2 linked regions of the Stappia indica genome follow. The protein of the gene in region 1 binds, or shares a complex with, the protein of each later gene. Links are inferred from orthologs where the notes say so. Each region holds a gene or a part of one and is shown on either strand. Other genes may lie near its edges. The genes, in order: GH266_RS09940 and GH266_RS18195.

The links.
Region 2: the proteins of GH266_RS09940 (region 1) and GH266_RS18195 are in contact, whole or in part, in a solved structure (PDB 1A0O), measured with the Escherichia coli proteins. The link is inferred for Stappia indica from one-to-one orthologs.

Annotation. Positions count from the first base shown.
Region 1 is NZ_CP046908.1:2,105,140-2,119,881, reverse strand. Bases 4,774-8,088 are described here. They hold GH266_RS09940 (hybrid sensor histidine kinase/response regulator), read right to left. Parts: upstream 7,740-8,088; coding sequence 4,974-7,739; downstream 4,774-4,973. Other genes in these bases: chpT (histidine phosphotransferase ChpT), read right to left, coding at 7,871-8,088; GH266_RS09945 (chemotaxis protein CheW), read right to left, coding at 4,774-4,977. Outside these bases: GH266_RS09975 (RluA family pseudouridine synthase), read right to left, coding at 56-1,093; GH266_RS09970 (hypothetical protein), read left to right, coding at 1,092-1,451; GH266_RS09960 (CheR family methyltransferase), read right to left, coding at 1,992-2,855; GH266_RS09955 (protein-glutamate methylesterase/protein-glutamine glutaminase), read right to left, coding at 2,852-4,000; GH266_RS09950 (response regulator), read right to left, coding at 4,086-4,451; more of GH266_RS09945, read right to left, coding at 4,498-4,773; more of chpT, read right to left, coding at 8,089-8,515; GH266_RS09930 (hypothetical protein), read right to left, coding at 8,768-9,262; GH266_RS09925 (DUF1134 domain-containing protein), read left to right, coding at 9,428-10,030; GH266_RS09920 (coiled-coil domain-containing protein), read left to right, coding at 10,190-11,389; GH266_RS09915 (dipeptide ABC transporter ATP-binding protein), read right to left, coding at 11,429-12,265; GH266_RS09910 (ABC transporter ATP-binding protein), read right to left, coding at 12,262-13,128; GH266_RS09905 (ABC transporter permease subunit), read right to left, coding at 13,132-14,049; GH266_RS09900 (ABC transporter permease subunit), read right to left, coding at 14,064-14,742. UniProt on the Escherichia coli protein: Involved in the transmission of sensory signals from the chemoreceptors to the flagellar motors. CheA is autophosphorylated; it can transfer its phosphate group to either CheB or CheY.
Region 2 is NZ_CP046908.1:3,889,464-3,903,850, reverse strand. The notes cover bases 1,638-4,597. They hold GH266_RS18195 (response regulator), read right to left. Parts: upstream 3,330-4,597; coding sequence 2,946-3,329; downstream 1,638-2,945. Other genes in these bases: GH266_RS18185 (bifunctional riboflavin kinase/FAD synthetase), read left to right, coding at 4,192-4,597; GH266_RS18190 (MaoC family dehydratase), read left to right, coding at 3,571-4,026; GH266_RS18200 (protein phosphatase CheZ), read right to left, coding at 2,132-2,806; GH266_RS18205 (peptidoglycan-binding domain-containing protein), read left to right, coding at 1,638-1,923. Outside these bases: GH266_RS18210 (hypothetical protein), read left to right, coding at 1-635; more of GH266_RS18205, read left to right, coding at 619-1,637; more of GH266_RS18185, read left to right, coding at 4,598-5,193; GH266_RS18180 (DMT family transporter), read left to right, coding at 5,190-6,143; lspA (signal peptidase II), read left to right, coding at 6,160-6,675; GH266_RS18170 (hypothetical protein), read left to right, coding at 6,862-7,581; GH266_RS18165 (M16 family metallopeptidase), read left to right, coding at 7,799-9,322; GH266_RS18160 (M16 family metallopeptidase), read left to right, coding at 9,319-10,695; GH266_RS18155 (EAL domain-containing protein), read right to left, coding at 10,795-12,306; GH266_RS18150 (heavy-metal-associated domain-containing protein), read left to right, coding at 12,549-12,746; GH266_RS18145 (ABC transporter ATP-binding protein), read right to left, coding at 12,772-13,497; GH266_RS18140 (ABC transporter permease), read right to left, coding at 13,494-14,387. UniProt on the Escherichia coli protein: Involved in the transmission of sensory signals from the chemoreceptors to the flagellar motors.

The sequences.
Region 1 (14,742 bases):
CCGGACTTCCCAATATAGGGTTCATTTCGGCAATATCAGGACATAATTTTGCAAATTATGACGGCGAAAGCGTCCGGATTGCCTTGAGCAGGGTGTCCATGTCGTCGGGAAGGGGGCTTTCGAAACGCAGCGTCTCGCCGGTCGCCGGATGGGCGAAGGCAAGAAGGCCCGCATGCAGGGCCTGGCGCGGGAAAGCATCCACCACGTCGCGGACCTCGTCGGGCAGGCGCGCCGACTTGGTGCGGAAATGCGCGCCGTAATCGGCATCGCCGACCAGCGGGTGGCCGATATGTGCCATGTGCACGCGGATCTGGTGGGTGCGCCCGGTTTCCAGGCGGCAGGCCATCAGGGCGGCAATCGGGGGCGCGTCCTTCGCGCCGAAGCGCTCGCGCACCTGCCAGTGCGTGATGGCGTGGCGGCCGCCGGACTTGGTCACCGCGATCTTCTGCCGGTTGGCCGAGGAGCGGGCGAGATCGGCATCGACGGTGCCGCGCAGCTGCATCGGCGCGCCCCAGACCAGTGCCACATATTCGCGCTCCAGCGGGCCGGTGCGGCCGTGGTCGGCGAACTGGGCGGCCAGCCCCTGATGGGCGAGATCGGTCTTGGCGACCACCAGCAGGCCGCTGGTGTCCTTGTCGAGGCGATGGACGATGCCCGGGCGCTTGACGCCGCCGATGCCCGACAGGCTGTCGCCGCAATGGTGCAGCAGCGCGTTGACCAGCGTGCCGCTCCAGTTGCCGGGCCCGGGATGGACGACGAGGCCGGCGGGCTTGTCGATCACGACAAGGTGATCGTCCTCGTAGACGATCGTCAGCGGGATATCTTCCGGAGTAGGCTCGGCTTCCTCCGGCTCCGGCAGCTCCAGCGCCAGATCCTCGCCCGAATTGACCCGGTATTTGGGCTCCATTATGGTCCGCCCGCCGACGCGCGCCCGGCCCTGACGGATCAGGGACTGGATGCGGCTGCGGCTGATTTCCGGCAGGTGGCGGGCAAGGCAGGCGTCGAGGCGGCTGCCGGCATCCTCATCGGAAACGGCAAGGGCTGCGGTCGCGACGCCGTCGGCATCGCCTTCCTCTTCAATGGACATAGACATGACACATCCGGCAATGGACGACGAAGACCGCGACGCGGAAGCCCCGCTGGATCCGGCGATGGAACGGGTTCAGACGAAGCTGAAGCGGCTGCTCGCCGTCTCTAGCCTCGTCATGGTGCTCGGCTTCATGGCCGTTCTCGCGGCCATCATCTACAAGCTGTCCGAAAGCGGCAAGCGGGCGGACGGAAGCGATATAGCCGCAACGGTGGCTATCGGCAAGGACGGGCGGGTGGAAAGCATGGTCCTGTCGGGCGACCGGCTGATCCTGCTGGTGCGCGACGGCACCGCCAGCAAGCTGCTGCATCTGGAAGCGGCGACCGGCCGCCTCATCGGCGAGACCGCGTTCGTCGCGCAGTAAACCGGACCCGAACCGAACCAAGCCGATATCTGCCGGCCTGCCTGCCGCATGCGTCCCTCGGGCGCCCGGCAGGCAGGGCGCATCCCCGCGCCGGGCGCGGGCGCGCGAAAACGCCTCTTTTTCCATTGTCCACAGGCTTTGCGAAAAATGGGGCTTGCATTCGGCGCGCGGGCGTTCTACCTACGCGTCCTGTTCGTAACTGACCGGCCGACGCCCCCATCGTCTAGCGGTCTAGGACGCCGCCCTCTCACGGCGGAAACAGGGGTTCGAGTCCCCTTGGGGGTGCCAACTTTTCCAGCGAGCGCTTGAACGACAAGCGACTTGCCGCCGGCTCCACGAAACTTCCGAAAAATCGATGGCAACTTCCCCTTCCGGGGCGAACTTCCGCGCGTCCGCCGAATGCATGCGGCGCGGCGGGTCTTTTCCGTGCAGGCATTCCTCGCAATGCAAACGCCGGGCAGTGCAAAACGCTGGGCAATGCAAAACGCCGGCGCAGGGCGCCGGCGTTTCGTGTTCGTGCAAGCGTGGTTTGCGGGCGCTTCAGCCGGCGACCTGGAAGCGCGAGCGCGCGGCAAGTCCCTGCGTCCCGGTCGCGGCAGAGGGCTGATAGAGGCCGCGCAACTCCGGCACCGGCCGGAAGGCGTCGGTCAGGCCGACAACGGTCTCGGCCGCGCCCAGCACCAGGTAGCCATCGGCCGGCATCTGCTTGGAGATCCGCTGCAACACGTCCACCTTGGTCGGCTGGTCGAAATAGATCAGCACGTTGCGGCAGTAGACGATGTCGAAGGAGCCGAGCGTGGAAAAATTCTCCAGCAGGTTGAGCTTGCGCCACTGCACCATGGAGCGCAGCTCCGGGTTGACCTGCCACAGGTCGCCCTTCTGGGTGAAATATTTCAGCAGCATCTGGATCGGCAGGCCGCGCTGGACCTCGAACTGGCTGTAGATGCCGGTCTTCGCCTTTTCCAGGACCTCGTTCGACAGGTCGGTGCCGATGATCTCGACACGGAAGCCGGCGATCTTCTGCGCGGCCTCCTTCAGGCAGATGGCGAGCGAGTAGGGCTCCTGGCCGGTGGAGGCGGCCGCGCACCAGATTCGGATGGTCCGGCGGTCGGCGCGCGCCTTCAGCATGGCCGGAAGCATCACTTCGCGGAAATGCTGGAACGGCGTGCCGTCACGGAAGAAGAACGACTCGTTGGTGGTCATGGCTTCGACCACCTCGACGCACAGCTGTGCCCCGGTCGGCTTCTGCATCGCCTGAACGAGCTCGGACAGACCGGCGAGATTGTGACGTCGTGCCACCGGCAGCAGCCGGCTTTCCACCAGGTACTGCTTCTCGTTGGTCAGGATCAGCCCGGACTTGGCCTTCAGGAACTGCTTGAGATACTCGAATTGTGACGCAATCACCTGGGGCCTCCACTCAACAATCCGGAGATCTTGGGGCCGATGCGGGTGATCGGCAGGATCTCGCAACACATGCCCGTCTGCGCTGCCGCGCCGGGCATGCCCCATACCACGCTGGTCGCCTCGTCCTGTGCGATGATGCTGCCACCGCCGGCGGCGATGGTGCGCACTCCGGCGGCGCCGTCATGTCCCATTCCGGTCAGCACCACCGCCAGGGTGGCGGAGCCGTAGATCTTGGCGACGCTGTCGAACAGCGGGTCGACCGCGGGCTTGCAGAAATTCACCGGCGGGCTGTCGTTCAGACGCGCCACGACCTGGCCGCCGTCCTTGTCCAACGTCATGTGCAGGCCGCCCGGCGCCACGTAGATATGGCCGGGCTTGAGCACCTCGCCGTTGTCGGCTTCCTTGGCCGGGCGGAGCGCCGCCTTGGCGATGTGCTCGGCGAGAATGGCGGTGAAGGTCGGCGGCATGTGCTGGGTCAGCACCACCGGCACTTCGCGGATCGAGGTGCCGATGTCGGTGAAGAGCTGCTGCAGCGCCTGCGGACCGCCGGTCGACGAGCCGATGGCAAGGATGCGCGGGCGGGCGCTGGAATAGGCGCGGGTGCGGATTGCAGGGGCTGCGGGCGCGCCCGCCGCGCCGGCTGCAAGGCGGGTATAGCCGGCCGGCGTCGCACCGGCCGGGGCCTGCGAGGCGGTCCGCCCGGCGGCCGTCTGGGCGCGCATCATGCGTCCGCCGGCAGAGGCTCCGCCGCCGCGGCGACGCTGGCCGAGCGCCTTCACCTTGTCGATGAGCTCGCGGCGGAAGTCGATCGAGGTCGTGACCTCGCTGGTCGATTCCGGCTTGGGGACGTAGTCCTGGGCCCCGAGCGAGAGGGCGCGCAGGCTGACCTCGGCGTTGCGGCGGGTCAGCGTCGAGGCCATCACGACGATGAGGTCGCGCTTCTTGCGCAGCATCAGGGGAAGGGCGGTCAGCCCGTCCATCTCCGGCATCTCGATGTCGAGAACCACCACGTCCGGGTTCGAGCGCTCGATGTCGTCGACCGCGAGCTTGCCGTTGCGATGGGAGGCGACGAGCTGCAAAGCCGGGTCCGCCTCGACCCAGCGGCTGAGCAGTCCACGGATGACGACGGAGTCGTCGACAACCATGACGCGGATACAATCCGCCCTGGCGCCGTCCCTTGGGGCCGGCGCTGAAGAACTGGCGTTCATGTGGTACAGCCCTGCAGAGGGGTTACAGCAGCCCGGCTTCCTGGAACTTCGCTTCCACGATGTCCTTGTCGAACGGCTTCATGATGTACTCGTTGGCGCCGGCGCGCATGGCGCGGGTGATATGGGCCACGTCGTTCTCTGTCGTGCAGAAGACCACGACGGGCTTTTCGCCGCCATACTCCTTGCGCAGCGCCAGCAGGAACTCCAAACCGTCCATCTCCGGCATGTTCCAGTCCAGCAGGATCGCGTCGGGCATGCGCTCGCGGCAGGCCTGCAGGGCCTTCAGTCCGTCCTCGGCCTCCGAAATCTCGAAGGACAGGTCTTCGAGAATGCGGCGGGCGACCTTGCGGATGACGCTTGAGTCGTCGACGACCAGACAGTGCTTCATTTCTGTTCTCCCGAGTGCCGGGTTTCTTTTCGGCGGTGTGGTCGCGTCAGGCCGCAGCCATGGGCTCGAACATCGCTCCGAAGAGGCGGGTGACGTCGAGAATGATCATCAGCTTGCCGTCGAGCCGGTGTACGCCGCCGGAAATCTCAGCCCAGCGCTTGTCGAGGTTGGACGGGTTCGGCTCCATCGAGTCGTTCGACAGGCGCAGGACCTCGCCGACCTGGTCGATGACGAGGCCGTAGCTCTCGCCCTTGTGCTCGATGCCGACCGCCATGACCTGGGCGTTTGCGTCCCTGGCCGGCAGGTGCAGGCGCTTGCGCATGTCGATCGCCGTGACGATGCGGCCGCGCAGGTTGAGCACGCCGGCCACTTCCGGAGCGGCCAGCGGCACGCGGGTCACGCTCTCGGGAACGAAGACGTCATGCACCTGGCTGATCGGCAGGCCGAAGAGCTGGCCGCCGATGATGACGGTGACATACTGGATGGTATCGTCGATACCGGCCGCGAGATTGTCGTTGTGCCTCATGCCGCAATTCCCATTTCACCAGCGAACAGATCCTTCAGCGAGGCGATCAGCCCCGGACGGTCGAACTTCGCCACATAGTCGTCGAAACCGGCCTGACGGCCGCGCTCGATGGAGGCCGGGGAGACCACGGCCGACAGCGCCAGAACCGGCATCTTGCGGAAGCGCGGATCGCGACGCAGGGCCTCGCAGAACTCGAAGCCGTTGATTTCCGGCATCTCGATGTCGCTGACGATCGCCTGGAACGTGTCGCCGTTCTCCAGCAGCTCGAAGGCCTGGCGCGCGCCGTTGACGGCGGTGACGTCATAGCCGGCCGCCTTGAGGACGGGCGTCAGCATGTTGCGGAAGAAGGCGCTGTCGTCGACCAGAAGGACCTTCTTGGTCAGCGCGGCGATGTCCATCTCCTTGCGCATGAACCAGTCCTCGAAGGCCTGCGGCAGGTAGTAGCCGAGGTCGATGATCTCGGTCGCCTTGTCCTTGATGACCGCCGATCCCAGGATACCGGCCCGGTCGGAGCCGACCTCGATGTTCATGCGGTCCTCGACGATGTCGACGATCTCGTCGACGACGAGGCCCATGGAGCGGCCGGCGTCGGAGAAGACCAGCATCGGCTGGGTGCCTTCGCCGCGGCGGGTCTGGGAGGCCTCGATATAGACCAGCGGCATCAGCGAGCCGCGATACTGGACGAGGTCCCGGCCGTTGGAATGCTCGATCTTGGAGACTTCGAACTCCTCCAGACGGGTGACCAGCGACAGCGGCACCGCCTTGGGCTCGGGCGAGCCGGCGCGGAACAGCAGCATCGACACGGTCGACTGCCCGTCGAGGGCGGAGGTCATGGCTTCCTCGGCTTCCTTGCGCTCGTTCTCGGCGACGACGCTGGAGGCATGGCTTGCCATGGCCGAGGCGACGCCGTTCGGATCGATGATCATGATCACCGCACCGTCGCCCAGGATGGTGTTGCCGGAGAACATGGTCAGGTTGCGCAGCATGGAGGACATCGGCTTGACGACGATTTCCTCGGTATGGAACACGCCGTCGACGACGACGCCGAAGGTCTGGCTGCCGACCTGCATCACCACGATGAAGCCGGTGTCGGACTCGATCTCCTGGTCGCCGTCATTGGGTCCGACGCCGAGCAGCTGGGACATGTGCACCAGCGGCAGCAGCTTGTTGCGCAGGCGCAGGACAGGCGTGTCCTTGATGCGCTCGATGCGGTGCTCGGAGTTGGACTGGACGCGCACCAGCTCGACCACCGACAGCTGCGGGATGGCGAAGCGGTCGCCGCCGGCCTCGACGATCAGGGCCGAGACGATGGCGAGCGTCAGCGGGATCTTGATGATGAAGCTCGAACCGCGACCCGGGACCGAGCGCAGGTCGATGGTGCCGCCGATCAGCTCCACGTTGTTGCGCACCACGTCCATGCCGACGCCGCGGCCGGAAACGCTGGTGATGTTCTGCGCCGTGGAGAAGCCTGCGTGGAAGATGAACTTGTGGATCTGCTGATCCGTCATCTTGTCGAGCTCGGCCTCGGTGGCGAGCCCGCGCTCCAGCACCTTGGCCTTGACCCGGTCGACATCGATGCCGCGACCGTCGTCCTTGACCTCGATGATGATATGGCCGCCTTCATGATAGGCGGACAGGGTGATCGTGCCCTTCTCCGACTTGCCGGCGGCACGGCGGTCGGACGGCATCTCCAGCCCATGATCGGCGGAGTTGCGGATCATGTGGGTGAGCGGGTCCTTGATCAGCTCGAGCACCTGGCGGTCGAGCTCGGTCTCGGCGCCGATCATCTCCAGCTCGATCGGCTTGTCGAGTTCCTGGCTGAGATCGCGGACGATGCGCGGCAGCTTCTGCCAGGCATTGCCGATCGGCTGCATGCGCGTCTTCATGACGCCTTCCTGCAGCTCGGCCGTGACGTTCGACAGGCGCTGCAACGGCACCTTGAATTCGGAATCCTCGTGACGGCGGGAGATCTCGAGCAACTGGTTGCGGGTAAGGACCAGCTCGGAGACCATCGTCATCAGATGCTCGAGCGTCTCGACCGCCACGCGGATCGACTGGCTCGACACGGAGGCCTTCTTCTCGCCCTTGTCGGCGGTCTCGCGCGGAGCCGCGTCTTCCTCGCGGGCACGGCCGCGGGGGGCGAGCGGTGCCGGCGGGGCGGCTTCCGCCTCCATCTCGGCATCGGCCTCGATTTCGGTCAGGGCAGCGGAAACGGGGAGTTCGACCTCGACTTCGGCCTCGCGGAAGGCACGCTCCAGTTCGTCGAGCGAGACTTCGCCGATACGCAGCGGGCGCTCCAGCACCTGCTCGACCAGTTCGCCGCGGGCCACGCCGTCGTCTTCGGCCTCGGCCGTGTCGTCGGCGGCAGCGCTGCCGCGGGTGTCGGCTTCCAGCGCCATGCGCTCCAGCTCGGAGATCAGGTCGTGGTCGCTGCCTGCGGGCTCGGTGCCGTTGGCGGCCTCCAGCTCGGCCAGGATCTCCTTGATCCGGTCGATGGAGGAGAGAATGAGCGAGACCGCGTCGGGCGTCACCTTGGCGCCGTCGCGGAACTTGCCCATCAGCGTCTCGCCGGCATGGGCGAGGGCCTCCAGCCGGGGCAGGCCAAGGAAGCCGCACGTGCCCTTGATCGTGTGAACGAGCCGGAAAACGTTATCGAGAATTTTCGCGTTGTTCGGTTCCTGCTCGAACTTCACGAGCTCGACGTCGACGACATCCAGGCTCTCGTTCGTTTCTGTGAGGAACTCGCTAAGCAGGTCGTCCATGGCCACACTCACCCGACTGGTTACTGGTACACGATCCGGACCCTGTATCCGGACCACCCATCCCTGTCAGAGACAATGCGGCTTAAACAGTTAAGATAGACTGAAGCAGCGTAGGGTGCTTTTGAAGCAGTTTAACCTATGCAGGCCGCAGTAATCCGCACTCCGTCGTCTTCCTTAACGACTTCTAAATCCATGCCGGACTCGCGTGCCAGAAGCACTGCATAGACCGGCTGGACGGTATGGGCGTCGATCCTCTCCGGCTCCTTGCCGGACGTCATTTCGAGGACGAGTGCGGGAACCTTGGTTGTCGATCCGGTTACTTTCAACCGGAAGGTGGGCGTCTGCGCATCGCCGTCCATGGTGACGGTGATCAGGCCGCCGCGCGGGACGCACTGATTGGCCAGCAGGATCAGGTTGAGCAGCAGCTTGACCCGGTTCTTGGCCATCAAGAGGCGGGGCACCTGCCAGTCGAGATCCGCCTTCTCGTTGGCCAGGAAGCCGGCCGCCACCGAATGGGCATCGCCGAGGTCGATCTCCGCGCCGGCGGATCCGGCGGCGCCGAAAGCGAGGCGCGCGAACTGCAGCTTCGCCGAGGCCTGACGCGCACTTTTGCGGATCAGGTCCATCGCGAACTCCTTCATGTCCTCGTTATTTTCCTCATCGAGGACTTCGAGGCCGTTGGTGATCGCGCCAACGGGGGAAATGATGTCGTGGCAGACGCGGCTCGCCACCAGGGCGGCAAGATCGAGGGCGCTGAGTTCGTCGATGGCGGTCATGCTGTGGTCCTTGGCGGAGTCCCTGGCGGATGTCCTGGCAGTGTGCCTGACGGTCTTTCCGGTATTCGTGGCCGGTATTCGTGGCCGGTATTCTTGGCCGTTAGTCGCTGCCGGTGGTCGTGCCGGCAGTCGCGGGCGGCGGTCAGGGCCGGCACAGTGCTGGCGCAGACCCGCCGGGCGGCACGATTCGGCCCTTGGAAAAGGGTTACACCGCCCTTCCCACGCTGCCAAGCCATCGGGCGATGGCGGAATTCAGCGGCTGCACCCTTGCGCCCGCGCCCGCGTCTGCGCCTCGGCCAGCAGGCTGGCCGGATCGGAGAGAAACAGGAAGCGGTTGATCTCCGAATGGAAGAGCAGCAGGCGGCCTTCATGCAGCGCGAAGATCAACGGGTTGCCGATGGTGACGAAACCTTCCGCCAGCGCCAGGGGATCGCAGCCCCGCAAGTGGGGCGCATAGATCTGCGGATCCTTCTCGAAGGCGGCGCGGTTGCCTTCATTGACGAACATCCACACCGTATCGTCCCAGCGCAGCTCATGGCGCCGATCGCCCTCGCGCGGCATGCGGTCGATGAAATAGGCGACCGGGTCACGGCCGCCGAGCGCATAGCCCGACACGGGGTCGGTGGCATAGTCGATGGCACGCGCCGGACCCGCCGCGCAGACGAGCGCCAGGCCGGCCAGGACGATGCGCAGGCCGCCGCCTGCCGTCCACCATAATCTTTTCCGATTTCGACTACACTCTGACATCGAATCAGTCCCGCGATCCCCGGACGACGACTGTGCCTGCAAGGTGGGCCCGGGGGCAACCGCGGAGGTTTCCGGCGCGGCCCGCGTCCGGCGCCGGTCGTGCCGGCCGCCCGCCCGCAAGGCTCGCGCCGGTCCCTTGCATGAGAGCGTTGAGGACGGACCATCATGACGCGACTTCCCCACTTCCGTACCGGTCGTTCGGCGACCGCCTTTGCCGCGACGCTGGTTCTCGGCCTCGTCGCGCTGCTCGCCGCCGGCCTGCCGCAGGCGCGCGCGCAGCAGCCGGAGCAGTACAGCCAGGGCGAGCTGGTCGACACGGGCCATCGCTTCTTCGGCCAGCTGTCGGGCGGGCTCGCCTCGGTGGTGGAGCGTGCGGTTTCGGAATATGGCCAGCCGAACGGCTACATCCTCGGCGAGGAAGGCTCGGGCGCGCTGCTGGCGGGTGCGCGCTACGGCGAGGGGCAGCTCTACACGCGCAATGCCGGCACCCACAAGGTGTTCTGGCAGGGTCCCTCCTTCGGCTGGGACATCGGCGGCGACGGCGCCCGGGTGATGATGCTGGTCTACAATCTGCCCGACACTTCGGCGATCTACCGCCGCTATGTCGGCGTCAACGGCTCAGCCTACCTGATCGGCGGCTTCGGCATGACGGTGCTGTCCAACCACGACATCTATGTGGTTCCGGTGCGGGCGGGCGTCGGTGCGCGTCTCGGCGTCAATATCGGCTATCTCAAGTTCACCGACCAGCCGACCTGGAATCCTTTTTGATCGCTTCCCCTGCGAGATGCTTGGCGCATGACCCGGCGTCTTGTATCAGGATGCATGGTAAAACATGCAGGCGTGCCGGGGCGAAGCCCTTGCGGCACGCGGGTCCGGAGCGCGCATGCGGGTTCGTGGCGGCAGGGGACCAGACGGTGGTGAGCGGTCTTGATTGAAGCGGCAATGTATGTGGCCCTCGGCTTCTGCCTGGCCGGCCTGCTGTCGGTGGCGCTCATGCCGACCGTCTGGCGCCGGGCGGTGCGGCTCACCCGTGCCGCGGTCGAGGCGACCACGCCGATGACCCACGCGGATGTGCGCGGCGAGATCGCCGGCCTGCGCGCCCGGCACGCGGTCGAGTACCGGAAACTCGAGGCGGGGCTGGAGCGGCTGCAGCAGCAGGCGACGGAAAACCGCATCGCGCGCGACCGTGCCGAGGCGCTGGCCAACGACCTGCGCGCCGAATTCCGGGCCAAGGACCAGGCGCTGGGCGATGCCATGGCGCAGGAGGAAGAGCTGCGCCGCGAGATCCATGACGGCGGCGAGGCGCTGGCGCGGGCAAAAGCCCGCATCCGCGAGCTGGAGCGCAGCGTCAAGCGGCTGATGGCGGCGGCGGAGACGGCGGACAGGGCGGAGGGCGACGAGGCGCTTGCGGACGGCGGGACGCCGCTGCTGGTGGTCGCCCCTCAGCCGGCGGACCGGGCGGGCGAGCGGCTTGCCGCGCAGACGGACGAGGCCGGCGAGGATCCGCTGGGCCGCGCGTCGGAGTTTGCCAAGGTGACCGCGCTGGAGGTCGAGATCGCCTCCCTCAAGCGCAAGCTGAAGCGCGCCGAGGAGCGCGCCGCCCGCCCCGTCGACACGGCCGAGGCCGCCGCCGACGGTGCGCAGGCGGCCCGCAGCGCAGGTCTCAGCCGGCAGGAATTGCGGGCCAGGGACAACCGGCTTTTCGAGGCGGAGTCGCGCCTGATCGCCGCCCAGGCGGAAATCACCCGCCTGTCGGTACTGGCCGAGGGCGCCCAGGGCGACGAGACGCTGGCCGGCGAGGCGGCGCGGCTGCGCGCCGAGAACGAACGGCTGCGGGCGGAACTGCGCGGCAATGACGATTTTGTCGCCCTGCGCTCGGAGCTTGCTGGTCTTGCCGCCTCCGTCGCCGCATCGCTGGGAACGGACGAGGATCTGGCGCCCGTGCTTGCCGGGGCCGAGGCCGCCTCCGCCGACGACGACAGGGCGTCCGGCAGCGCGGTCACCCAGTCGCTTGCCGCGCGCATCCGTGCGGTGCGCGAGCGCAAGTCGCAGGCCGGGGACGGCGCGCCGCCTCCGCCCAAGGCCCCCGAGCGGGCAACCCGCGGCAAGGCCAAGGCCGGCGGCTGATCCGACCGCCGCAACCAGGTGCAACGGCCGCCCCGGCATTCAGCCGGCGGCGGCCTTCTTATTTTCCAGACGGGCACGGATGCTGGCGACATCGGCCTTGGGCGTCGCCGCGAACAGCGTGCGCGTGTAGTCGTGCTGCGGGTTCTCGAAGACCTCGTCGCGCGTGCCGTATTCGACCGCCTCGCCGAAATACATCACCATCACCTTGTCGGCGATGTAGCGCACGACCGACAGGTCGTGGCTGATGAAGACATAGGTGAGGCCGAACTCGTCCTGCAGGTCGGCAAGCAGGTTGAGGATCTGCGCCTGCACGGAGAGATCCAGCGCGGAAACCGGCTCGTCCAGCACCAGCAGGCGCGGGCGCAGCATGATCGCGCGGGCAATCGCCACGCGCTGGCGCTGGCCGCCGGAGAACATGTGCGGGTAGCGCCCGTAATGCTCCGGCTTGAGCCCGACCTTTTCCAGCATGGCGAGCGCCGCATCGCGCCGCTCGGCCGCGCTCATCGACGTGTTGAGCAGCAGGGGCTCTTCCAGTACAGCGCCGATCTTCTGGCGCGGATTGAGCGAGCCGTAGGGGTTCTGGAAGACGATCTGTACCGCCTGGCGCATCTCGCGGGTGACGCCGCGGCGGGCGATGTCGATCGGCTTTCCGTCGATCTCGATGGAGCCGGAGGTCGGCCTGTCGATCATCGTCAGCATGCGGGCAAGGGTCGACTTGCCGCAGCCGCTTTCGCCGACCACGGCCAGCGTCGTGCCGCGTTCCACGTCGAAGCTGACGCCCTTGACGGCATGCAGCAGGCGCGAGGCGGAAAACAGGCCGCCGCCGATCTCGTAGTCGCGCTTGAGGTCGCGGACCTTCAGGATCGCATCGCTCATGGACGAGCCCCCGTGCCGGCCTGGGTTTCCTTGGCGTAGTCCCTGGCGAAGTCCGCCACCGTCGGCAGCCGGTCGCCGGTGGCGTTTTCCGGCAGCGCCGACAGCAGCGCCCTGGTGTAGGGGCTGCTCGGGTTCTCGAACAGGGTGAGCACGTCGGCGGTTTCCATCTGGCGGCCCTGATACTGGACGACCACCCGGTCGGCGGTCTCGGCGACGACGCCCATGTCGTGGGTGATCATGATGAGGCCCATGCCGTGGTCGCGCTGCAGGCCGGTCAACAGGTCGAGGATCTGCTTCTGGATCGTGACGTCGAGCGCCGTGGTCGGCTCGTCGGCGATCAGCAGTTTCGGATTGCAGGCCGTGGCGATGGCGATCATCACCCGCTGGCACTGGCCGCCCGACATCTGGTGCGGGAAGGCGCCGACCCGGCGCTCCGGCTCGGGAATGCCGACGGCGGTGAGCAGTTCGATCACCCGGTCGCGCCGCTGCCGGCGGTCGAGGCTCGTGTGGGTCTTCAGCGCCTCGTCGAGCTGGAAGCCGACGGTGAAGCACGGATTGAGGCTGGCGATCGGCTCCTGGAAGATCATCGCGATGTCCTTGCCGATGACCTTTCTGCGGCGCGCCGCCGACAGGGACCGAATGTCGATGTCCTCGAAGGTCATCTTGTCGGCGGTGACCGTCGCGGTGTCGGGCAGCAAGCCCATCAGCGCCAGCATGGCGACCGACTTGCCGGAGCCGCTCTCGCCGACGATGGCGAGCACCTCTCCCGCCTCGACCGTGTAGTCGACGCCGGCAAGGGCGCGGAACGGGCCGTTGGCGGTGTCGAACTCGACGCTGAGATTGCGGATTTCGAGCAGGCTCATCGGTCAGCTCCGCTTCAGCTTGGGGTCGAGGGCATCGCGCAGCCCGTCGCCGACCAGGTTGATGGCGAGCACGGTGATCAGGATTGCAAGACCGGGGAAGGTCACCACCCACCAGGCGCGCAGGATGAACTCGCGCGCCTCGGCCAGCATCGTTCCCCATTCGGGGGTGGGCGGCTGTGCGCCCATGCCGAGGAAGCCGAGGGCGGCCGCGTCCAGGATCGCGTTGGAGAAGGACAGGGTTGCCTGCACGATCAAGGGCGCCAGGCAGTTCGGCAGGATCGTCTTGAACATCAGGCGCAGGTTGCCGGCGCCGGCGAGCCGTGCCGCCACCACATAGTCGCGGCTGCGCTCGGCCAGCACCGCGGCGCGGGTCAGGCGGACGAAATGCGGCTGCAGTACCAGGGCGATGGCGATCATCGCGTTGACGAGGCCCGGTCCCAGCACGGCGACCAGCACCAGCGCCAGCAGCAGCGAGGGGAAGGCGAGCACCACGTCCATCACCCGCATGATCACGGTGTCGACCCAGCCGCGGAAATAGCCGGCGACGAGGCCGAGCACGATGCCGCCGGTCAGGGCGATGGTCACCACGACGAGGCCGATGAACAGCGAGAAGCGCGCGCCGTAGATCAGCCGCGAGAGGATGTCGCGGCCGACCGCATCGGTGCCGAGCAGGAAGGCCGTCTTGCCGCCTTCCGACCAGAAAGGCGGGGTGAGGAAGCTGTCGCGATACTGCATGTCGGGATCGTGCGGCGCGACGATCGGTGCGGCGAGTGCGACGAGCACCAGGGTGACGAAGACCACGAGGCCGACGACGGCGCCGCGGTTGCGGGAGAAGTAGAACCAGAACTCGGCGAGCATCTGCCGCGTGGCATTGCGGCTTTCGGCTTCGACGGAGACGGCGGGAGTGGGTGTGTCGGTCATGCTTCGGCTCCGGCTCAGGTGTGGCGGATGCGCGGATTGACAAGCCCGTAGAGCATGTCGACCGTCAGGTTCACGATCATCACGATGAGGGCGATCATCAGCAGGCCGCCCTGGACGACGGGGTAGTCGCGGCGGGCGATGCTGTCGATCATCCACTTGCCGATGCCCGGCCAGGAGAAGATCGTCTCGGTGAGGATGGCGCCGGCCAGCAGCACGCCGACCTGCAGGCCGATGGTGGTCAGCACCGGGATCATCGCGTTGCGCAGGGCATGCAGGCCGACGACGCGCAGCGGCGCGAGGCCCTTGGCCCTTGCGGTGCGCACATAGTCCTCGCCCAGCACTTCCAGCATGGCCGAGCGGGTCTGGCGGGCGATGACCGCCAGCGGGATCGTCGCCAGCACGATCGAGGGCAGGATCAGGTGGCTGAGGGCTGACTGGAAGGCGCCCTTCTGTCCCGACAGGAGGCTGTCGATCAGCATGAAGCCGGTGACCTGCGGGAAGAAGTACATCAGGGAGATGCGGCCCGAGACCGGCGTCCATTGCAGGATGCCGGAGAAGAGGATGATCAGCAGCAGGCCCCACCAGAAGATCGGCATCGAATAGCCGATCAGCGCGGTGCCCATGATCGCCTGGTCGGCGACCGAACCGCGGCGGACGGCGGCGAGGATGCCGGTGGGGATGCCGAGCGCCACC
Region 2 (14,387 bases), 1.8 Mb from region 1 along the record:
AGCGCGGCCTCGACCTTGCCGCCCGGCCCGAGGAAGTCGCCTCTCCGGCGCTGGCGCTGATCGCCAATCTCGGTAGCCGCTACTCGATGGAGGATCTCAACTGGTTCTCCCAGAACGGGCTGCAGCTCGGCTCCGAAACCTTCCCGCTGTCGCATTTCACCAGGCTTCAGGCCTATTACGAGCTCGACCTCGACGACGCCTACAAGATCCCCGAGGCGCGGCTCGACAGCCAGCCCTTCAACTTTCTCGACGCGCTGTCGATGACCCTGACCAGCCGGCGGCAGAACGGTCACGAGCGCAGCGCCAATCAGGATTTCCTGTGCCGCTACATCATGTTCGTCGCGGGCCAGATGCCCCCGACCTTCGACCATTTTTCCTTCCTGCTGCGCAATGTGCAGGAGTTTCGCGGCGCCAATATCGGCCGCACGGAGAAAGCCAGCAGCCGCCGCTACGGCACGTTCTACTATGAAGTCTTTCCGCAAAGCTGTGTTTCGATGATCGGAGCGATGGCTCTCAGCAGTTCCGAACTCGACCGCATGATCAGTCTTTTCGCAGCCGAGCAGGACATGTCGACCGCCCAATGGCTCGTCACTCTCAAGCAAGGAGCCCTGCAGAGCAATGTTCAGAAAAACTAGTCTCCTCATGGCGGCGGCCAGCCTCGCCCTCGTCCCCGTCGCAGCGCCCGAGCCGGCCCACGCGGGCGGAGAAGGTGTTGCCGCCGGCATCATCGGATTTGCCGCCGGCGCCATCATCGGCAGCCAGATGAACCGCCCGCGCGAGCGGCGCGTCTACCGCACGGCGCCGCAGCGCCCGCGCCGCAGTGCGGCCGAGCGCGAATACTGGATGAACGTGCAGGCTTCGCTCAACCGGCTGGGCTTCGATGCCGGGCCGGTGGATGGTGCGCCGGGGCGCAAGACGCGCTCCGCGGTGACCCAGTTCCAGATGAGCATCAACGCGGTGCCGGACGGCAAGCTGACATCCGATCAGGCCGGCCTCCTGTTCGCGCGCGTCAATTCCGGCGGCAGCATGGCAACGGCCCCCGGCCAGCCGGCGCCCTACATGCAGCCCGGCACGATGCCGGCCTATCAGCAGCAGCCGGCCTATCAGCAGCAGCCACAGCCGGCCTACGGCATGCCGGTCGGCGGCTACCCTGCCCAGCAGGGCTTCCCGCCCATGCAGCAGCCCGTCCCGCAGGGGGGGCAGCAACAGCAGGCTGCCTTCCCGGCTCCGCAACAAGGCGGCTTCCCGCAGCAAGGCCAGCAGGCCGCCTTCCCCACTCCGCAGCAAGGCGGCTTCCCGCAGCAGGGCCAGCAGGCCGCCTTCCCCGCGCCGACACAGCAGCCCGGAACAACGGCCGCCGCGACCGCCGGCTCGGCATCCTTCCCGCTGGTCAACGGCGCAGTCTCGGGAGCCGGCACCCAGCCGGCCGGCAGTTTCCCGCCGCTTGCCGGTCCTGGCGGGCAGGAGGCGATGCCGGCAGCGGCTCCGGCCCGGTTGCAGCAGCCGGCGCCCTCGCCCGCCCCGCAGCAGGCAACGCCTGCCGCTCCAATGCCATCGCCCTCGTCAGATGTGGCCGCAACATCAGGCTCGGCGGCATTTCCCCTGACCGCGGCCTTCCCGCTGGTCAGCGGCGCGGCCCCAGGAGCGAGCGCAGGCGACAGTGCCGCACAGGAACCGACGCCGGCAGCAGCCGCTCCGGCCCAGTCGCAGCAGCCGGAGCCGGCGCCCTCGCCCGCCCTGCAGGCGGCTCCCTCGCAGGCCCAGCCGATCATCCAGACGGATGCGAGCGGCAACCAGTTCGTCGAGATCAACGGCCAGCGCTTCTACATGAACGCGGCTCCGGCAGCGCCCGCAGCTCCCACCACCACGCCGCCGGCAGCCGTGGTGGTGACGGCAGAGACCGGCACGCAGCCGCAGCAGTAACCGGCGGCACCGGAAAGCTGCCCGGCATGAAAAGTCGAGTTGCGTGAAAAGGCGGACATGAAAAAAGGCCGGATCAACCGATCCGGCCTTTCTTTCAGTTTCCGGCCGCTCGCGGGGGGCGCCGGCCAGGCAGGATCGCGTCTCTTTGCGGACGCGCGAAACGGGTGCTCCCCTCCCGTTTTGTCCTTGGTATTCTTGCCGCCCGGCATCAGCCGAACAGGCGGTCGATCTCGTCCTGGGCGCCCGACAGCATGCTGTCGACATCGGCCTGCGACACGCCCTCGCCCGCATGCTGGGGTCCGTGCAGGATCAGGTCGCGGCGGCGGCGCTCCTCGTCGGTCTCTTCCTGCGGCGCATCATCGCTCTCGGCAATGCGCAGCCGCTCGACGAAGGCCGACACACGGCTGTCGATGGCATTGAGGGCACTGACCACCTTCGAGATTCGCTGGCCGGTGATGTCCTGGAAGGCGCAGGCCTCGAAAATCTCGATCATCTTGTCGTTGACCAGCGCCTGGTAGGCGTCGTGGTCCATGTCGTCGGCGGCCATGATGGTCTCGGCCGCTTCCATGATCGTATGGGTGGCGGACTCGGTCGACTCGACGATGGCATCCAGCTCCCGGCCCGCTTCCGGGATCTGGTTGTTCTTCATGTCGTTGGGGCGCAGGTTGACGATCTCGACCTTCAGCCGCGAGATCTCGTCGGCGATCGCCGTCAGCTCGGCCGTGATCGTCGGCTGTATTGCGCCGAGGAACTCGCGCATCGAGCCCGTCATGACCTCGGCGAGGTCGATCACATCGTTCAGCGTCACATCACCCTGGCGGTCCCTGTTCTGCTCCAGGAATGTGATGAGCTGCGCGAGATCCTTCTTTTCCAAAGCGCCCATAGGATCTTTTCCTTTTGGCGCGGCCTCCTGCGGCCGCGCATCATCCATCCGCGCCCGAAACGCGGACGCAGCTCTCCTGCTCTCCGGCGGCGATGCCGCCAGCTCCCTGCAGAGCCCGGTTTTGCCGGAAGTATCCGGATCAGTCGGAGAAGACCGCCTCGATCTTGCCCTTCAGCGTCTGCGCGTTGAACGGCTTGACGATGTAGTTGTTCACGCCGGCCTTCTTGGCGGCGATGACGTTCTCGGTCTTGGACTCGGCGGTCACCATGATGAACGGCGTCTTGCAGAGGCCGGCATCGGCACGCACCTGCTTCAGCAGCTCGTAGCCGGTCATCGGCTCCATGTTCCAATCGGAGATCACCAGTCCGTAACGGCGCTGCTTCATCTTTTCCAGCGCTTCGGTGCCGTCAGCCGCGTCGTCGATATCTTCGAAGCCGAGCTGCTTGAGCAGGTTGCGGATGATGCGGATCATCGTCTTGTAATCGTCCACCACGAGGACCGGCATCTGAACATCCAGGGCCATTGTCTACTCCATACTGTCAATCTGCCCGACCCGCTTGAGCGGGCGTCTGATGCTGCTTCAAATCTCCAGGAGGAAGACACTTGGCTGTGTCCCCGCCTCCCCACGCCTTGCCACACTACCCGGCTCCCCTGAAAACTCCGTTAATGCGCATTGCTACATCTGACACGAAAGCTTAATTGCCGTGCGCACCGCGAGCGTCTAGCGTCCCCTGCGGCCGAAGGAACAAGGACGGAGGAGACCGATGCTGGCGTTGCAGACGCTCTATTACGAAGATCTCGCGCCGGGGCTCAGCGAGACCCTGACGAAGACTGTCAGTTCTTCTGATGTCATTGGCTTCGCGGAGGTTTCCGGCGACCGAAATCCGATCCACCTGTCGGAGCATTTCGCCGCACGCACGCCGTTCCGCACCCGCATCGCCCATGGCCTGTACACCGCCAGCCTGATCTCGGCAGTGCTGGGGACGCGGCTGCCCGGGCCTGGGGCGATCTACCTCTCGCAGACGCTGAATTTCCGCGCTCCGGTGCGAATCGGCGACGAGGTGACGGTAACGGTCACCGTCAGCGAGCTGATGGAGAAGGGCAACCGGGCCCGGCTCGACTGCCGCTGCGCCGTCGGCGACACGGTGGTCCTGGAGGGCGAGGCTGTGGTCAAGGTGCCGAGCCGGGCTGAGCAGGAGGCCGGCGACCCGCGCGCCTGAGCCGACACGCCTCCCGCCACGACCTGACAGCGCGCTCGCAGCGCTTGACCTTTTTCGGGCGAATGGGCAGGGTCCGCCGGCAGTTTCGTGCCGCCTTGAAGGCGGCACGCCCGTTCAGCCACAGGCCGCGCGCCGTCCAGCGTGTCCGGCAAGCCCTCGACGCCGATGACAGATCTCGTTTCCGAAGCCTTTCCCGTCGTCAGCGATCTGGCGGAGTTCCCGGCCGCCCTTGCCGACGGCGTCGTGGCGATCGGCAATTTCGACGGCGTGCATCGCGGTCACCAGGCCGTGCTCGGCGAGGCGCTGGACATCGCGCGCGCCCAGTCGGTGCCGGCCTTCGCGCTGACCTTCGAGCCGCATCCGCGCACCGTGTTCAATCCGGACAAGCCGGTCTTCCGCCTGACGCCGGAGCCCATGAAGGCCCGTGTGATGGCGGCGACCGGGCTCGACGGCATGGTCAGCCTGCCCTTCACCCGCGCGTTTGCCGGGCTCGAGGCAGAGGCCTTCGTCCACGAGATCCTGCGGGACAAGCTGCATATCCGGCACGCGGTGACCGGATACGACTTCCATTTCGGACGGGGCCGGCGCGGCACACCGGACTTCCTGCGCGCTGCCGGCAGCTCCGACGGTTTCGGCGTCACCATCGTCACCGCCGCAACCGACGAGGCGGGCGAGGCCGTGTCCTCCAGCCGCGTGCGCGCAGCCCTTGCTGCCGGCGACGTGGTGCTGGCCAACGCCCTGCTCGGCTACCGCTGGTCGGTGGAGGCAGAGGTGCGCCATGGCGAGAAACGCGGCCGCGACCTCGGGTATCCGACGGCAAACCTGGCACTGCCGGCCGAGACCGAGCTGGCCCACGGCATCTATGCGGTGCGTGCGCGCGCCAATGGCGGCGAGTGGATCGACGGCGTCGCCAGCTTCGGCCGCCGGCCGACCTTCGACAATGGCGCGCCGCTGCTGGAGGTCTTCCTCTTCGACTTTTCCGGCGATCTTTACGGGCAGAGACTTCAGGTGATGCTCGCCGCGCGGCTGCGCGCCGAGGAGCGCTTCGACAGTATCGAGGCGCTGATCGCGCAGATGGACCGGGACAGCGCCGAGGCACGGGCCGTGCTGGCCAGCCTTGCCCCGCTCGGCGCTATCGATTTGGCCGTGAACGGCCCGCCCGGATGAGCGACAGCGCGGGCAGCGTGCCGGCCGCCGAGGTCATGCGCGGCATCGGCCTGATGAGCGTCGCCATGCTGCTGGTGCCGATGATGGACGTCACGGCCAAGTATCTGACGGAGACCCAGCCGCCGCTGCAGATCGCGCTTGCCCGCTTCGCCTTCCAGATGGTGTTCGCGTTGCTGACCGCCGCCATCGGCCCCGGTCTTTCGGTGCTGCGGGCCCGGCGCCTGTGGCCGCATCTGCTGCGCGGCTTCTTCCTCTCCGGTGCGACGGTCTGCTTTTTCACCGCGGTCGCGACGATGCCGGTGGCCGACGCCATCGCGATCTTTTTCGTCGAGCCGATGATCCTGACCGTCCTGTCGGCGCTGGTGCTGAAGGAACAGGTCGGCCCGCGCCGCTGGATGGCCGTGCTCGTCGGCCTTGCCGGGGCGGCGATCATCATCCGCCCGGGCTTCGAGACTTTCGGTCTTACTGCGCTGCTGCCGCTTGGCGCCGCCCTGCTCTTTGCGCTGTATCTCGTGATCACCCGCAAGCTGTCCGGCGAGGGCGGCATGCTCTGCGTCCAGTTCACCGCCGGGCTCGGCGGGGTGATGCTGCTAGGCACCCTGTTCGTTGCCGCCAATATCGCGGGCTACGAGCCCGCCGAGGCGGTGATGCCCGACCTGCCCGGCTGGGGCCTGCTCGCCCTGGTCGGTGCGCTGTCCTTCTTCGCGCATGGGCTGATCGTCCAGGCCTTCGCGGCCGCGCCCGCCTCCGTCCTGGCGCCGTTCAATTACCTGGAGATCGTCAGCGCGACCGTGTTCGGCTATCTGGTCTTCGGCGATTTTCCCGACGGGCCGACCTGGATCGGCATTGCCCTGATCGTCGGCAGCGGCATCTATATCGCCCATCGCGAGAACCGCCGCAGCCAGGAGGAACTGGCCGCCCGCATCAACCGTACCGGCCCGCCAGACTGAGCAAGACGAGAGCCAGATGACAAAACGCCGCCTATGGGGCCCCTCCAGCGCCCAGATTCTCGCCATTGCCGCCATCGGCATGGCGCTCGACCAGGGTTTCAAGCTGTGGATGCTCTTCGGCTTCGACATTGCCGCGCGCGGCCGTGTCGCCCTCACCCCGTTCCTCGACCTGGTGATGGTGTGGAACTACGGCATTTCCTACGGGTTGCTGCAGCAGGAAGCCGGTCTCGGCCGGTGGCTTCTGGTGGGCCTCACGCTCGTCATCACCGTCGTGTTCTGGATCTGGGGAGCCCAGGCGACGCGCCGGCTGCAGGCGGCGGGCTTCGCGCTGGTGATCGCCGGGGCGGTCGGAAACGGCATCGACCGCATCGCCTACGGCGCCGTTGCCGACTTCTTCCACTTCCATGTCGGCGACTTCTCCTGGTACGTGTTCAACCTCGCCGATGTCTGGATCGTTGCCGGGGTGGCGGCTCTGCTGTATGACAGTTTCGTCGGTGGCCCTAATGATGCCGCAAAAAACCCGTCTGAGTAGCCGCAGCATCTGATGCGCCGGCTTGCCCGGACCAAAGCCGATGCAGGTTGTTCCAAGGACGACCGCACCGGCAAGACCGCCCGACCCGGCCAGTCCCACCCGGACAGTCCGGGTCCGAACTGCCGGCGAGGCGTTTGCCCCCCGGGACGCGGGTTTTCCGCGCAAGAGCCTTGAAGGATAGCTGACGTGTCGCGTCGACCCTTGACCGCAACCACCCTTCGTCATGCCGGCCGCCGCGGCCGTGCCCTGCTGCTCGCCAGCGCCGCGGCCCTCGTGCTTGCCGGCTGCCAGCACGGCGCCGACGGCTTCAACGACGGCTCGAGCAACGACGAGGCGCCCGATGTCGCGATGGTCCGCAAGCTGATGGAAGGCCTCGGCGCGGTCGACGCCCGCTCGGAGCAGAAGATCGAGTACGCCCCGCGCGCGCCTCTGGCCATGCCGACCAAGATGACCGAGCTGCCGCAGCCGGAAGAGAAGAAAGAGATCGCCAACTGGCCCGAGCAGGGCGAGACCGATCTCCAGCGCATCCAGCAGGCCTATCGCGACACGCGCGACATCGACCGGCAGGGTCGCAGCGACATCTACCAGTCGCGCGGCATCAAGGAGCTCGCCACCGGCGGCCAGAACCGCGACATCCAGCAGGAAATCCAGTTGGAGAACCGGCTCGAGGACGCGCGCATGAAGCCGAACGAGCTGAACCAGCGCGTCGGCGTCGCCCGCAAGGAGACCGCCGTGCTCGACGAGAACGGCAATCCGGTGCGCCGCTACCTGATCGAACCGCCGGTGGCTTATTCGACCCCGGCCGCCGGCGCGCCGCTGCCGCAGGTCGGCAAGGTCGACGACCAGCCGAAAGTTTCCGACATGGAGCGCCTGATGAGCGGCCAGTCGGCGCGTACGCTGCGCTGATCCCCAGGCGACGACGACGACAGGTTTTGCAAGGCCGGGGCAATGCTCCGGCCTTTTTGCTGCCTGCACCGGAAGGCGGCCTTGTTGTCGCCGCACGCGCATGCGCTATCTCTGGCCCCGTCGCCTTTGGCGGACCTTACGAAAAGTTCACGGGTCCTTTGCGGCCGGCCTGCCTATAAGTGATCGGCAGGGAGAAACCTTTTCCGGAGATCGAACCTTGTCGCCTCTCTCAGGACAAACCCGCCACATCCTGCAAGACACCCCGCTGGCACGCCGCCTGCTGCGCGGCGTCTCGCTGTGTGCCGGCACGCTTGCCATCGCCGCCGTCCTCGCTGTCGGCCCGCTTGCCGGCAGCAGCGCCCGGGCCGAGGCCACGCAGGCCGCCGATGCCGCCGCCTTCGCCGACATCCGCATTGGCGGCGACATGAGCGCCTTCACCCTCGACAACGGGCTGGAAGTGGTGGTGATCCCGGATCGCCGCGCGCCTGTCGTCACCCATATGGTCTGGTACAAGGTGGGTGCGGCCGACGAGCCGGAAGGCATGTCCGGCATTGCCCATTTCCTCGAGCATCTGATGTTCAAGGGCACCAAGGCGCATCCGGGCAACACCTTCTCCCAGCGCATTGCCGAGATCGGCGGCCAGGAGAACGCCTTCACCTCGCAGGACTACACCGCCTATTTCCAGCGCGTGGCGCGCGAGCATCTCGGCGAGATGATGGAGATGGAAGCCGACCGCATGCAGAATCTCGTGCTCAGCGACGAGGTGGTTCTGCCGGAGCGCGACGTCGTGCTGGAGGAGCGCCGCCAGCGCGTCGACAGCGACCCCGGCTCGATGCTCAGCGAGACGCTGGACAGCATGCTGTTCGTCAACCACCCCTACGGCACGCCTGTGATCGGCTGGCCGGACGAGATCTCGGCGCTCGACCGCCAGGACGCCATCGCCTTCTACGACCGCTTCTACACGCCGAACAACGCCATCCTGGTCGTTGCCGGCGACGTGACCGCCGACGAGGTGCGCAAGCTTGCCGAGGAGACCTACGGCAAGGTGCCGCGGCGCGCCGAGCCGGGTGCACGCGAGCGCGCCAAGGCGCAGGTCCTGCCCGGCTCGCGCGAGGTCTCCTATTCGGACCCGCGCGTCAACCAGCCGAACATGCGCAAGGCCTGGGTCGTGCCGAGCTACAACACCGCCGATGGCAATGGGGCTGCCGCACTGCAGCTCCTGTCGGAAGTGCTCGGCGGCGGCAGCACGAGCCGCCTTTACCGGGAGCTGGTGATCGACCGGGGCGTCGCCTCCTCGGCCGGCAGCTGGTACAATTCCGGCGCGCTCGACGACAGCACTTTCATGATCTACGCAGTGCCGGCGGACGGCACCGGCCTGGAGGATCTGGGCAAGGCCTCGCTCGACGTGCTGCAGCGCGTGGCGAGCGACGGCATCACCGCCGAAGAGCTGGAGCGGGCGAAGAAGAGCCTCCTGTCCTCCGCGCTCTATGCACAGGACAGCCAGTCGACGCTGGCGCGGATCTTCGGTGCCTCGCTGACCACCGGCGGTACCATCGAGGAAATCCGCAACTGGCCCTCGACCATCGCCGCGATCACGGCAGACGACGTGAAGGCGGCGGCCGCCGCGCATCTGGCCTCCCTGCCCGTGACCGCCTATCTGCGAGGGCCCCAGCAGGCTGCAGCCGCACCCGCCGACAGCGCCCCGCAGGAGCCGGCAGCTGCGCAGGAGGTCCAGCAATGAGCCGCCGTCTCGCCGCCGCTCCCGCATCTTCGCACGGAACCTCGCCCTTGACCCTTCTCACCGCCCTCGGCCGCGGGCTTCTCGCCTTCGCCCTCGTCGTCTCCGCCGTTGCCGCCACCCCGCGTCCGCTCGCTGCGATGGAGATCCAGGAGATCACCACGCCCGGCGGGCTGACCGCCTGGCTGGTGGAAGACGACACGGTGCCGATCGTCGCCATCAAGTTCGCCTTCGAAGGCGGCGCCTCGCAGGACCCCAAGGGGCAGGAGGGGCTGGCCAACCTGCTCTCCTCCACCCTTGACGAAGGTGCGGGCGAGCTGGATTCGCAAGCCTTCCAGACCCGTCTGGAGGACCTTTCGGTGCGCATGGGCTTCGATGCCGGCCGCGACAATTTCTATGGCTCGATGCGCACGCTGACGCCGAATGTCGACGATGCCTTCGAACTGCTGCGTCTTGCGGTCTCCTCCCCGCGCTTCGACGATGAGCCCGTGGCGCGGATGAAGCGGCAGATCATCGCCGGCCTGCGCAGCGAGGCCAAGGACCCCGATGCCATCGCCGGGCGCCGCTGGGCCGAGCTCGCCTATCCGGACCACACCTATGGCCGGGCCGCGCGCGGCACGGAGGAGAGCGTTGCCGCGCTTTCGCCGCAGGACCTGAAGCAGCTGCATGGCAACATCTTCGCCCGCAAGGGACTGAAGATCGCCGTCGTCGGCGCGATCAACGCCGAACGCCTGGCGCCGCTGCTCGACAGCGTCTTCGGCACGCTGCCGGAGACCGGAACGCTGACCCAGGTGTCCGATGTCACCATGGCGACCGGCAAGATGGAGCATGTGGCGCTCGACGTGCCGCAGACCGCCATCCGCATCGGCCTGCCGGGGTTGAAGCGCGACGACCCGGACTTCATCCCGGCCTTCGTGATGAACCACATCCTCGGTGGCGGCGTGTTTTCGTCCTGGCTGTTCGAGGAAGTGCGCGAGAAGCGCGGCCTTGCCTATTCCGTCGGCTCCTACCTGGTGCCCTACCAGCATGCCGGCATGTGGATGGCCGTGACCGGAACCCGCTCCGACCGCGCCGACGAGTCCGTCGAGGTGATCCGCGCGCAGATGGCGCGAATGGCCGACAAGGGACCGAGCGCGGAGGAACTGGCCAAGGCCAAGGCCTATCTCACCGGCTCCTATGCGCTGCGCTTCGATACCTCGGACAAGATCGCCGACCAGTTGCTGGGCCTGCAGGTCGAAGGCCTCGGTCGCGACTATATCGATGAGCGCAACACCCTGATCGAGGCGGTGACGCTGGAGCAGGTGCGCGCCGTCGCCGCACGCATGCTCAAGGGTGTCGACCCGCTGGTGGTCACGGTGGGACCGGAGAAGAGCTGAGACAGCACTCTCGTCCTCCCTTCGCAAGACATGAAAAGGCCCCGCCGGATCGGTTCCGGCGGGGCCTTTGCTTTTCGACGGTGCGAAGAGAGAGCCGACCTACTCGGCGGCGCGGCGCAGGCCGCGTTGCGGCGGGCGCGCCTGCAGCACTTCCGGACGGACCGGGCGCGGCGGCGAGAACAGATAGCCCTGGCCGATGCGGGCGTCGTAGTCGAGCACCTCCAGCACCTGGGCCTCGGTCTCGACGTGGTCGACGATCAGCTCCATCGCGTAGCGGCGCAGCAGGTCGCCGAGATCGGCCGGGTGAATGTGGCTGGCCGGCATGTGCTCGTTGCCGATCAGGCGGCTGGCATGCAGCTTCATGTAGCGGAAGCCGCGATCCGACAGGACCTTGAAGTCCATCTTCAGGTCGCGAACCCGGTCCATGGAGAAGCGGTAGCCGAGCTCGTGCAGCGCGGCGAGGCTCTCCAGCTCCAGCGCGCCCATCTCGTTGACGTCGCTCTGGGTGAACTCGAAGGTCAGGAGGCCCGAAAACCCCTCGTTGGCGCGCAGGAAGTCGAGGAAGCCGGGGAAGAAACGCTCGTCCACCAGCGTCTGGATCGACAGGTTGACGAAGAGACCGGAGCGGCGATTGCGGCTCGACAGGCGGCGCAGCACCTGGATGGCGCGGAACAGCATCAGGTTGTCGATGGCCGGCATCATCCGCGCGCGCGTCGCCTCGGCGATGAAATCGACCGGCTCGAGATAGTTGTTCTGCGCATCGCGAATGCGGGTCAGCGCCTCGTAGTCGCGGACCTGGCGCTGCGGCAGCGTCACGATGGGCTGCAGGAACAGATCGACCCGGTTGTTGTCGAGCGCGTCCTGGATGACCCGGCGCAGCTCGGGATCGGGCCTTGCGTCCTCCCGCGCGCGCGCCATGGCCGGCGAACGCTGGCTCTCCTGAGCGCGGCTGCCGTGCGGCCCCTCGCCGGGCGCGGGGCCGCGCACCGCCGGGGCGTCGCCGCCGTGCTGCGGCTGCGCATAGCCGTGCGGTGCCTGGGCTGGTTGTGCATGGCCGTAAGCGGGGGCGCGATCGGGAGCCTGAGCCGCATATGCCGGGCCCGGCTGTGCCGGATACCCGGCGCCGGTCGGCTGGCTGTAGCCGAGCGCGCGCGGCTCCTCGTAGGCGGCGAAGCGCTCCTGCGGCGGGGGCGGCGCGATCTGGCGCGCGTCCTGCTCGTCGATGCGGTCTTCCATGCCGGCCATGGCCTCGGCCATCTGCTTGATGAGGCTGCCCAGCACCTCCACCTCGGCGAAGAGCGGATCGATCTCCTCACGGGTGCGGCGCGGCAGGTTGGTCTCCATGCCGGTCAGCCGGCCCTCGATGTTGCTGACGTCCTCGTCGACCTCGAGCACGCGCTCCTCGAGCGCGGCGACCTTCTCGGCGATGTCGCCGCGGTCGCGCTGACGGGCGAAGACCAGATGAACGACGATCATGGTGCACAGGAGCGACAGGCCGAGCGTCACCGCCTCGCCCGCAGGGCGGGCGAACTGGAACATCATGATCGCAGCGACGGAGGCCGCGATCACCCCCATACAGAGGAAAATGAAAATGCTTGTCGCGCGTGCCATGCTCGTCCGGCCAAGTCCGTGCTTCCGCCGAAGCCGAATCAAACCTACCTCGAATAGCAACTGAATACGACGATTCTTCCGAGTCTCCAGCCCCAAGCCCCCGGAGGAGCGAGGAAAGTGTCGCGGCCAGGCAGCTTTCGGCCGGCAACCTCCCCCTTGACCTTCCCCTTGCTGGAAGCCCCATTCTTTCAGGGAATGACAGTCACGCCCGCCATCGGCGGCAGGAAGGAAAGCGCACGACCATGATCGAAGTGAAGATAGACGGCATGACCTGCAACGGCTGCGTCGCCTCGGTGAAGAAGGCGCTCGCGGCTGCGGACCCGGCGGCCAGCGCCGAGATCGACCTTGCCAGCGGCACGGCCCGTATCCAGACGCAACTGCCCCGCGAGCGGATCGTCGAGACGATCGAGGCGGCAGGTTACGACGTCGTCGCCGGCTGAGCCTCCTTCGCCTCCCCCTTCGCCCTCACGGGTCGGCAAGCATCCCGTCCACCAGGTGCAGCCGGCGGTCCATGCGCGCGGCCATGTCGAGGTCGTGGGTGACGGCGACGACCGTCTTGCCGTGGTCGTCGACCAGCGCCCGCAGGATATCGAAGACCTGGTCCGACGAGCGGCTGTCGAGGCTGCCGGTCGGCTCGTCGGCCAGGATCGCGGGCGGCTCGTTGGCCAGTGCGCGCGCCACCGCCACCCGCTGGCGCTGGCCGCCGGACAGCTGGTCCGGCCGCTTGTCCAGATGATCGCCGAGGCCGAGATCGGCCAAAAGCCCCCTTGCCCGCTCGCGCATCTCGCGCGCGGGCAACAGGGCGCGCTTGCGCATGGGGATCATCACGTTGTCGGTGACGGAGAATTCCGGCAGCAGGAAATGGAACTGGAAGACGAAGCCCAGCGTCGACAGGCGGATCGCCGCCCGCCGGCGTTCCGACAGGAGATGCGTCGGCTCGCCCTCGATCAGTACTTCGCCCTCGGTCGGGCTGTCGAGCAGGCCCAGCAGATAGAGCAGCGACGACTTGCCCGAGCCGGACGGCCCGGTGATCGCCACGAACTCGCCGGCGCGGATCGTCAGGTCGATCTCGCGCACCAAGGTCACCGGCACCGTGCCGGGCAGCACGCGGGTCAGGCGCCGCGCCTCGATCAAAGGCGGGGCACCCGATCCGACGACGGCGTCGGCCCCCTCTTTCGCGGTTGGGCTCACGATGCCCCCCGGATGATCTCGACCGGATTGAGCTTGGCAGCGCGCCGCGCCGGCATGTAGCCGGCGACGCCGGCCGACAGCAGCGCAAAACCGCTGGCAATGAGATAGTGCAACGGGCTGTAGGTCAGCGGCAGCGAGGTCATCTCGACATTCGTCCGCACCTCGAACGTCACCGAATCGAGCCCCAGCGTGATCAGGTAGCCGAGCACCGAACCCAGCACCGAGCCGGCGGCACCGATCACCAGCCCTTCGATCAGGAAGATGCGTCGGATGTCGCCTTGCCCAAAGCCGAGCGACTTGAGGATGGCGATGTCGCGGGCCTTTTCGTGGACGATGGTCGAGACGATGGTGAAGATGCCGAAGCCGGCGACCAGCAGGATGGCGCCGACCACCGTGTACATGATGACGTTGCGCACCACGAGCACCTCCATCAGGCTCTCGTTCGCCTCCTGCCAGGAGGTGGCGCGGTAGCCGGTCATGCGCTCGATGCGGGCCGCAACCGACCGCGCCGCGTTGATGTCGTCCAGTTTCACCGAGATCCGGTTGACCACATCGGGCCGGGCGAACAGCACCTGCGCCGTCTTCAGCATCGCATAGGCCGTGGCGTCGTCCGCCTGAGTGACGCCGGTGTGGTACAGGCCGACGATCTTCAGCCGCCGCACGGCCCCGGCGGACGTGGACACCGCGATCGTGTCGCCGAGCCGGGCGCCGAGCTTTTCCGCCACCCCATCGCCGACGACGATGCCGTTGAGATTGGCGGCAAGCTCCTCGAAGGAGCCCCCACGCATGTCGTCGCCGATGGTCGAAACCCGGAGATAGCCGGCCGGGTCGACACCGGTCAGCGACACGGCCACGTCGCGCCCGCCGTAGCGCAGCACCGCCTGGCCCGC